Regions from separate parts of the Mesorhizobium sp. BHscii genome, predicted to be linked through region 3. Evidence: riboswitches for the same ligand, from Rfam matches in the RefSeq annotation. Region 3 holds a riboswitch; each other region holds the start of a gene.
The links. A riboswitch is a leader RNA that binds a small molecule or an ion and turns the genes downstream of it on or off. The one in region 3 is predicted to bind thiamine pyrophosphate.
Positions count from the first base shown of each region.

Region 1: another riboswitch for thiamine pyrophosphate. It lies ahead of ACWTU7_RS05120 (YkoF family thiamine/hydroxymethylpyrimidine-binding protein); the one in region 3 lies ahead of thiC (phosphomethylpyrimidine synthase ThiC).
Region 2: another riboswitch for thiamine pyrophosphate. It lies ahead of thiB (thiamine ABC transporter substrate binding subunit); the one in region 3 lies ahead of thiC (phosphomethylpyrimidine synthase ThiC).

Region 1 is NZ_JBSPKW010000002.1:485,671-488,942, reverse strand. It holds gene ACWTU7_RS05125 (alcohol dehydrogenase family protein) at 1-501, shown strand, start outside; gene ACWTU7_RS05120 (YkoF family thiamine/hydroxymethylpyrimidine-binding protein) at 511-1,119, opposite strand; TPP riboswitch at 1,110-1,221, opposite strand; gene ACWTU7_RS05115 (DUF2934 domain-containing protein) at 1,356-1,913, shown strand; gene ACWTU7_RS05110 (hypothetical protein) at 2,277-2,870, opposite strand; gene ACWTU7_RS05105 (aspartate aminotransferase family protein) at 3,057-3,272, opposite strand, start outside.
Region 2 is NZ_JBSPKW010000006.1:189,168-192,439, reverse strand. It holds gene ACWTU7_RS11855 (ABC-F family ATP-binding cassette domain-containing protein) at 1-730, opposite strand, end outside; gene ACWTU7_RS11850 (thiamine diphosphokinase) at 732-1,376, opposite strand; TPP riboswitch at 1,479-1,593, shown strand; gene thiB (thiamine ABC transporter substrate binding subunit) at 1,637-2,650, shown strand; gene thiP (thiamine/thiamine pyrophosphate ABC transporter permease) at 2,899-3,272, shown strand, end outside.
Region 3 is NZ_JBSPKW010000027.1:20,526-23,797, reverse strand. It holds gene thiO (glycine oxidase ThiO) at 1-111, opposite strand, end outside; gene thiC (phosphomethylpyrimidine synthase ThiC) at 108-1,931, opposite strand; TPP riboswitch at 2,036-2,152, opposite strand; gene ACWTU7_RS27550 (potassium transporter Kup) at 2,704-3,272, shown strand, end outside.

The DNA of each region.
Region 1 (3,272 bases), on a different contig from region 3:
CTGGCGCGGGCGCGCGGCGCCATCCCCTATGCCGTCGTCGGCAAGGGCAAGGAACAGGCGGTGCTCGACATCGGGGCCGAAGCGGTGATCACTCGTGGCATCGCCGACCTGCCCGCCGCCGTGAACGCAGCGACCGAGGGCCGGCCGATCGACGTGGTTGCTGACCTGGTCGGCGGCGCCATGTTCAACGACCTCTTGCGCATCCTCAGGCCCGAAGGTCGCTACACGACGGCCGGCGCGATTGCCGGCCCGGTCGTGCAGCTCGATCTGCGCACTATGTATCTCAAGCAGTTGCAGCTGCACGGGTCCAGTCAGGGCACGCGACACGATTTCCGCCGTATCGTCCGCTACATCGAGGACAAGAAGATCCGACCGCTGGTCGGCGGCGTCTACAAGCTCTCCGATTTCCACCGCGCCCAGGCGGATTTCATTGCCAAGGATTTCGTCGGCAAGCTGGTGGTCGTTCCGGATGCCGTCTCGGATCTCGCTGCAACCCGTTGACAGCCAAGGCTAACGAGGGCTCGGGCTGTTCGCCGACACGGTAAGGTCGAGCGCGACATGGCCTTGCGGCGCGCCGAAGCGAAGGAAAGCTTCCGACAGCGTCGCGAACACCGGTCCAGCGTCGCCCCTCAGCTTCGTGCAGAAATTCTTCGACCTGTCGAAGACCCCCGAGGCCTTGAGGAAGTCGATGCAGCCGTAGATCTCGTCCATGTGGTGGCCCTCGCCGAGCGGATAGAGCGAGAACTGCGCGGCGACCTCTTGTCCGAGATTTTTCGCACCGTCGACATGCGCCCGCGCCGCGCCGATGCGCTCGGCCAGGGACAGCTCGTGGCTGGTGCCGGAAATCGGTGTGCAGATCGGATCGTCAGGCTCGCCAGGGCAGCCACGCGACACCGTCGCCGACAACACGCAATGCACACCACTTGCCGCCGCCGAGGCGAACAGATCGCGTATGGCCGGAAAAAGCTGTTCCGGCGGGCCGACGATCAGCGTCGAGATGTCGTCGGTCTCAATGCGGAAATTTGGCCGATAGAAATCCATCGCCGAAATTGCCTTGAGGATGACGCCGACGAAATCATCGCACATCGGATACAGGGAAATCTGTGCACCTGAAAACATAGTCGCCTCGCTCCGCTGGCATTACCCAGATCAGCTTGAGGGACCGAAGGCTTGCACCTTCCATCTCAGCCCCGGCAATACGGAGCGCCCCTGTCGATATGGGCGACGTAGCAGCTGCGCGAACGATGTTCAAGCAATGGCCAGCTCTAATTTAGTCTGGCATCGTGCTGCAGGAGCCGAACTTTCTCCTCAAACCCGTTTTCCATACGGAGAACAATGCTGCACCCTTCAGCGCGATGGACGACTTGCTCTCGAGCACCGCACTAGGATTTGCTCCGGGCCACCTAAAGCATCGCAGCATCGCAACGCCGCAGGCATGGTCTTCCGGAAGCCAGCCTTCCCCTGTTTTGTCCGAAATCGCTTGCAGGGTGGGATCGTTCCGACGCTCCTTCGCGTTGGGTGAAAACCTACAAGGAGGAACGACCATGTCAGACGACAAACACGAACGCATTCGGCGCCGCGCATATGAGATCTGGGAACGAGAAGGCCAGACGCACGGTCTGCAGGAGCGCCATTGGAATCAGGCGACTGTCGAAATCGAGAACGAAGTCCGCTCGCTTGGTGCTCGCCCACTGGCAATATCTGGTGCCGATGTGCCAGCTCCCACGCAGACCCGAAGCCGAGTGAAGACAGGCAACCGCGCCGCTGGTCAATCGGATGTTGAGGCAGCGGAAGCGCTGGCGATGAGAACAGGCATCACCGGCGACCAAGCTCAAGACCTCATCGACCGCCTCGGTGACGATCCGCTGGCACTCGATGAGGCGGCGCGGAGCCTTAGAGCATCCGAAAGGTAGGCGCCGGCTGTCCAGGCAGCCCATCGCTGTACTCGACACACCGCCGCAGATTTTCAATCTCCGCCCCCAAGCGGACCGCCGCACCGGCCGAACAAATGAACACCCGCGCCTCTGGCGGAGAGAGCGGGCCGATCGGGTCGCGGTCCTGTTTCATGACGTTGGACTAAGATCGCGGTTTCGCCTTCGACGCTCGATGATGCGTCCGTTTCGACGAACAGCGTCGGCTGCCATCAGCGCCGGGAATGTTCCAGCCTCACGGCGAGCGGGCCCTGTCCTGATGAGTTCCGTCAGCGTCGCCGAGCGCTACGTTCCCCACACGAAGTCGAGGTCTGCCCGCATCGCGTGTGGGTAGAAAGCAGTGCATCAGCCCGGTTCGATTATCGCTCCCTCCACAAAACCAGTGAGGAAGGTTTTGACCCGTCGATCAGCATGGCCAGCCATCCACGTCATCGCCGCTGGTCCAACCCACAGCGACCGGTCGGGCGCACTTGGGTTTGCTGACCTGGATGGTCCGGCCGGTGCGTCCGGCCGTCGCGGATTGCGCCACTGAACGACCGAGTTCCGGTAGGTTCTCTTGATTGCACGGCACAGGAACTTGTACCTGCGTTCGACGTTGGCCGCGGCGTTAGCTTCCGCAGGGCCCGTCGAGATCGCGAAACTGCCCTCCACTATGACTGTTTCGGTCATCTTGCATCGCAGGAATTGAATCGTGGAATTCTCATCACGGCAATACCAATCGTTCTGTGCCTGAATGAACTCCGCTGAAAGCCGTGGCAGGTCCTCGGGAGACCAGATCATGCAGTAGCTGCCGATAGCAGAAATGTCTCGAGTGGTTGGGGGCGTGACCGTCTTCCACCGCGGGCCATCGACGAACAGGATAGCCGGATCGCGCAAAAGTTCGGTTACCAGAGCAGCCTCGTCATCCGTATGCATAATGAAACGAAGTTGGCTTCTCATTGTTCGACCCAATCGAGCAAGATGTCCGGTCGCGAAGACTTTGACGACCACACCCGTTTTGGAACACGGAAACAGGTCTTTAGCACTAGTTCCTAAAGTTCGTCCTTAACCCGACCTGCAACCTTAGCCGAACGCGCTGTCAGCGGCCCGAGCAGGCATAGCAGTCCGCCGAGGCAGTTTTTTGTTTCAGGTTTCAGGTCCGACCTGCTTGACCGCGGCTTCGAGCGATCTTTCAAACGCGTCGATCATCCGATCGACCTGAGGCTCGGTGATGATCAGCGGCGGGCAGAAGGCCAGCGCGTCGCCCATGTTGCGCGAGATGACGCCGTTCTGCTGCATGAAACCGTTGACGAGCCCGCCCAGCGCGCCGGCCGTCTCCCACGGCGTCTTGTCCGCCTTGTC
Region 2 (3,272 bases), on a different contig from region 3:
TGCGCTTGCGCCTTGCCGTCACGCCGTAGCGCAACCAGTGCTCCTCGCGCACGATCTGGCGGCCAAGCTTGTGCTGCTCGCGCTCTTCTTCTTCCAGCACGTTGTCGCGCCATTCCTCGAAATGGCCAAAGCCCTTGTCGAGCCTGCGGGTCTGGCCGCGATCGAGCCAGACAGTGGCGCGTGACACGCGCTCGAGGAAACGGCGGTCGTGCGAGATGACGATCAGCGCCGAAGAGGTGCGGCCAAGCTCCTCCTCCAGCCACTCGATGACCGACAGGTCGAGATGGTTGGTCGGCTCATCAAGGAGGAGAATGTCGGGCTCCGGCGCCATGACGCGGGCAAGGGCAGCACGGCGCGCCTCGCCGCCGGAGAGATCATTCGGCGGTTCCTCGCCGGACAGGCCGAGATGCTCTATCAGATAGGTGGCGCGGTAGGGATCGTCGGCGGGTCCGAGCCCCGCCTCGACGTAGGCGCGGACGCTGGCGAAACCATCCATGTCGGGCATTTGCGGCAGGTAGCGCACTGTCGCCGAAGGCTGGCGGAACACCTCGCCGTCCTGCGGCTCGATCAATCCCGCAGCGATCTTGAGCAACGTCGACTTGCCCGAGCCGTTGCGGCCGACCAAAGCGATCTTGTCGCCTGCCGACGCCGTCAGTTCCGCTCCGTCGAGCAGCGGCGTGCCACCGAAAGTCAGTTTTATCCCGTCGAGATTGAGAAGTGGCGGCGCCATGTCAGCTTTCGGTAAGCGGGAGTGGGTGGGCGAGCAACAGCGCGCGGCCGCTGCCCAACGCGATTTCGAGCCGGCCCTTGACCTCATTGGAAATGGTCAGCGACGAGCCGAACGCCATCTCGATATGGTTCAGCGGCCATTTGGCGCCGGTCACGCTCAGGCCGGAAAGGTCGGAAAAGCCGAGAATCGAAAACAGCGTGCCATCGGCGTAGTCGAAGCCGACCTTCCCGCGAAGCAAGGGGATGCCTTCCTGTGCGCCGCTGGTCAAAAGCACCTCCGTCCCTGCCTCGGCCAGTCGGACGCTGAGCGCCAGGTGCAAGAAGGCGTGGTCGGTCCGCTTGCCACCGAACGCGCCGGCAAGCACGAGGCTGGTCGCGCCGCGTTCGAGCGCGGCGGCGATAGCCAGTTCGCCGTCGGTCTTGTCCTTTTCTGCCGGAAACACCTGGCGGGGCACGGCGGCCAGCTCGTCCGGCAAATCCGCCGGCACCGAATCGAAGTCGCCGACCCAGAGTTCCGGCGTCAGGCTCAGCGTCCGGGCATGGCTCATGCCGGCGTCGGCGGCGATGACACGCGTGCCAGCGACCTGGCGGTCGAGCAGCGGCGTGCGGATAAGATCGCCGCCAAGCAGGATGGTGAATTTGCTCATATGCGTGGCCCTTACCAGCCCTGCTTGCGAAACGGAAGGCCGCGTTCCGGATGCCCGGCAAACTTCCGCTTGCGCCACACCTGGGCCGGGCCTATGTGTCGAAACGCTCTAACGGGGTGCTGGACGCGATTTTCGCGGACCAGCTGAGAGGCAACCATGCCAACCCGCTGAACCTGATCCGGTTTGTACCGGCGGAGGGATTAGACGTTTCGGACAGCCCGACGCCTCAATTCCTTTCAACGTGAACGAAGGAGGCGCCGATGCGCACGTTTTTATACACTCTTGTTTCGGCAATGCTGCTTGCAGCGGCCGTTCTCGCCGGCATCGGGCCGGCATCCGCGCAGGAAAAACTCACCGTCTATACCTATGAGAGCTTCACCGCCGACTGGGGTCCAGGCCCCGCGGTGAAGAAGGCCTTCGAGGCCGAATGCGGCTGTACTCTCGAATTCGTCGCGGTCGCCGACGGCGTCGCCCTGCTCAACCGCGTCAAGCTGGAAGGCGCCGCAACCAAGGCCGACATCGTGCTTGGCCTGGACACCAATCTGACGGCCGAAGCCAAGGCCACCGGCCTGTTTTCGCCGCATGGCGTCGTCATCGACGTCAATGTGCCGGGTGGCTGGAGCGACAATATTTTCGTGCCGTTCGACTATGGCTATTTCGCCGTCGTCTACGACACCGAAAAGCTAAAGACCCCGCCGAAGAGCCTGAAGGAATTGGTCGAGGGCAATGCCGATGAGAAGATCGTTATCCAGGATCCGCGCACCTCGACGCCCGGTCTCGGCCTGCTGTTGTGGGTGAGGTCGGTCTATGGCGACAAGGCGCCGGAAGCCTGGGCCAAGCTTAAGGCAAAGGTGCTCACCGTGACGCCGGGCTGGAGCGAGGCCTATGGCCTGTTCACCAAGGGTGAGGCGCCGATGGTGCTGTCCTATACCACGTCGCCGGCCTATCACATGGTCGCCGAAAACACCGAACGCTATCAGGCGGCGTCCTTCGAGGAGGGCGAATATCTGCAGATCGAGGTTGCCGGCATAACCACCACGGGTGCGAAGAACCCGTTGGCGAAACAGTTCTTGACTTTTATGACCGGGCCGAAATTTCAGGATGTCATCCCCGAGACCAACTGGATGTTTCCTGCCGGCAAAACTGACAAGCCGCTCAATCCGGCCTTCGACAAGCTCGTCAAGCCGACCAAGACTTTGCTGTTCAGCCCCGAAGAGGTCGCCGCCAACCGCAAGGCCTGGGTCGACGAGTGGCTGTCGGTGATGAGCAAGTAGCTTGTGATTGAAAGATGATCACTCTACGGCGCCCCCCTCTGTCCTGCCGGACATCTCCCCCTCAAGGGGGGAGATCGGATGTCACTTCCGCTTTCGCCAATCGCAACAGTCGAAAGATTGAGGCGAGGGTAAAGCTGCCAATCTCCCCCCTTGAGGGGGAGATGTCCGGCAGCACAGAGGGGCGTGGGCGGGAACTCGGCCTCAGCCATATTTTCTGCTTCGACGATCGTTGAACCAGGCAGGGCGGCATGCATATCGGATATCCTGCCGATCCCCGCGTCACCGCCGGCACCATCGCGCTTGCCGCTGTTGCGCTGCTGATCGGCGCAGCGTTCGCCGGGCTCATCCTTGAAGCTACACGCAACCCGACCGGCGCCGCGTCGACTTTCGATTCCTACCTCTTCCGTGTCGCCCGTTTCACGCTGTGGCAGGCTTTGCTGTCGACACTGCTTTCCGTCGTGCCGGCGCTGTTCGTTGCGCGGGCGCTGTCGCGGCATCCGCGCTTCTTTGGTCGTGCCTTGATCCTGCAGCTTTTCGCCGTGCCGCTTGCGCTGCCGGCCATCGTCGCCGCACTCGGCATTCTGGCTCTCTATGGCCGTGCCGGCTATTTCGCCGGCGTGCT
Region 3 (3,272 bases):
GCCGCCGAGACCACACCCGATTTCGGCGACGGTCACCGCCGCGCCGCGAATGGCGAGTTCGAAGGCCGTGGTGAGGCCGGCGACGCCGGCCCCCGTGACCAAGATCCTCATAGCGGCTCCGACACTTTGGGCGTGGTGATACTCACCGGCATATAAAGGTCGCCGCCCGCCCGATATTTTTCCGCCATCGCCGCCATCCCCTCCTTCTGCGCTTCTGCGCGGATGTCATGGGAGATGCGCATGGAGCAGAATTTCGGCCCGCACATGGAGCAGAAATGCGCCAGCTTGTGCGCTTCCTTTGGCAAGGTCTCGTCGTGGAACGAGCGCGCCGTTTCGGGATCGAGCGACAGGTTGAACTGGTCTTCCCAGCGGAACTCGAAACGGGCCCGCGACAGCGCATCGTCGCGGATTTTCGCCGCCGGATGGCCCTTAGCGAGGTCGGCGGCGTGCGCGGCTATTTTGTAGGTTATCACACCGGTCTTGACGTCGTTGCGATCTGGCAGACCGAGATGCTCCTTCGGCGTCACATAGCAGAGCATGGCGGTGCCGAACCAGCCGATCATGGCAGCACCGATTCCGCTGGTGATGTGGTCGTAGCCGGGCGCAATATCGGTCGTCAGCGGTCCAAGCGTGTAGAAGGGTGCCTCACCGCAGATGGCGAGCTGCTTGTCCATGTTCTGCTTGATCTTGTGCATGGGGACATGCCCCGGCCCCTCGATCATGACTTGGCAATCCTTCGCCCAGGCGATTTTTGTCAGCTCGCCGAGCGTTTCCAGTTCGGCGAATTGCGCCGCGTCGTTAGCGTCAGCGATCGAGCCGGGGCGTAGGCCATCGCCGAGCGAGAAGGAGACGTCATAGGCGCGACAGATGTCGCAGATTTCTTCGAAATGCTCGTAGAGGAAGCTTTCCCGGTGATGGTGCAGGCACCATTTGGCCATGATCGACCCACCCCGCGAGACGATACCCGTGACCCGATCAACGGTCAGTGGGATGTAGTGCAGCCGCACCCCGGCGTGGATGGTGAAATAATCCACGCCCTGCTCGGCCTGCTCGATCAGCGTATCGCGATAGACCTCCCAGTTCAGGTCCTCCGCGATGCCGGCGACCTTCTCCAGCGCCTGATAGAGCGGCACCGTCCCGATCGGGACCGGTGAATTGCGCACGATCCATTCGCGGATGTTGTGGATGTTGCGCCCGGTCGACAGATCCATCACCGTGTCGGCGCCCCAGCGGATCGCCCAGACCATTTTTTCGACCTCTTCAGCCATGGAAGAGGTGACGGCGGAATTGCCGATATTGGCGTTGATCTTGACCAGGAAATTGCGACCGATGATCATCGGTTCGCTTTCGGGATGGTTGATGTTGGCTGGGATGATTGCGCGCCCTTGCGCCACCTCGTCGCGCACGAACTCCGGCGTGACGAAATCCGGTATCGAGGCGCCAAAGGCCTCGCCATCCCGCTGAAGCTTGCCTTGCAGGATCTCACGTCCAATGTTCTCGCGGATGGCGACGAATTCCATTTCGGGCGTGATGATACCGGCGCGGGCATAGGCGAGCTGCGTCACTGCCTTGCCCGATCTGGCCCTGAGCGGCCGGTTGCGAACGGGAAATTCCGGTGTCAGGCGCTCGCCAGTCGCAAAGCCGTTGTCTTCCGGCCGGACATGGCGGCCGTTATAGGCCTCGACATCGCCGCGCGCCATGATCCATTTGTGGCGATGCGGGGAAAGGCCCTTTTCGATGCTCGTTTCGACAGTCGGGTCTGTGTAGGGGCCGGAAGGATCGTAGACGGTAACGGGCGGCTCGCCGGCCGTCGGATGGACGGAGATTTCGCGCATTGGCACCCTGATCTGCGGGTGGATGGTACCGAGCTTGTGGACTTTTCGTGAGGCGGGCAGCGGTCCCGTCGACACGGCGGGGGTAAGGGCATTCATCGTGAGGCTCCTTTGCTCATGCATTGGAGACCCAGTTCTGTGCCGGAAGGATGAAAAGACGCTTTGGCCTGCCTGTTCAATACAGGACTACGGGCGTGAACTCCCGCAAAGCGCTTGCACCGTCCCTACGCCAGTATGAACTGGATCAGGTTCAACGGGTCACTGCGCCGCGAAAGCCAGCAGTATCTCAGCCCCTTGCCGGGACTCCCCTGGTGAATGCGTCAAGTTGAACGGGCCCGTGCCATGTTGTCAAGCGCATTCGGCCCGTGGCGGAAGGTCAGGCGGAACGCTCCCGTATTCAGGAGGCGGACGGTTCGGTCCGCGCCGATCTGTAGTCGCGAGGCGATGAAGATCTGGACGCTCATGTTCTATGACAAGCCTTCCGAAATGCTACATCTGAAACCATGAAAATATTGACTTCCAACAGTCGCCAGTCGATAGTCTGTTGATCAATATCGCCGAGGGTAAATACTGTATGCAGTTTAGTGATATGCCTAATTTGCCAATAAAAGTTCAGCCTTTAGAGTTTAACAGCCAAAATTGGTCTGGTATTACGCACAGATTAAGCGCTATAAATTGCTGATAACCGGTTAATGTGATAACCGACCGGGTGACGTGCCAGTCGACTTCAAGATGGCAGTCCCTGTTAGCAATTACCTGACGCCTCGGCCGATAGCGGCAGTGCAGCGAGCTCCTCCCTCTCCCTGTTGCACCGCCCAATCGGCCGAGGCTACCCATCGCAAGGGGCGCGCCTCGCAAATGCAGAATTGCGTTGGCTGCAGAGCGCAGCACCCATGGGAGCATACGGATGGCTGTCGTGGAATCTGCCAACAATTGTGACGGTGGGGAACTAGCGGAACATCTCGGCTCGGCTCATACACAAAGTACCAAGTTGTTGATGCTGGGTGCGCTCGGCGTTGTCTACGGCGATATCGGCACCAGCCCAATCTATGCGCTGCGCGAAGCGCTGCATGCCTCGTCTGGCGGCAACATCGCTGACCCTACAGATATTCTCGGCGTGCTGTCGCTGATCATCTGGTCGCTCACGATTACGGTTACGGTAAAGTACATCATGTTCGTGCTGCGCGCCGATAACCGCGGCGAGGGCGGCGTACTATCATTGATGGCGCTGGCGCGCGGCAGTTTCCCAAAGCGCTCGGCGCTGATCCTGGGCGTCGGCATTGTCGGTGCCTCGTTGTTTTTCGGCGATGCTGTCATCACGCCCGCGATTTCAGTGCTGTCGGCGGTCGAAGGCATGAATGTCGTTACGCCCGCCTTCCAGCCCTATGTCGTGCCGCTGACGCTGGTCATCCTCGCCATGGTGTTTGCGGTGCAGCGTTT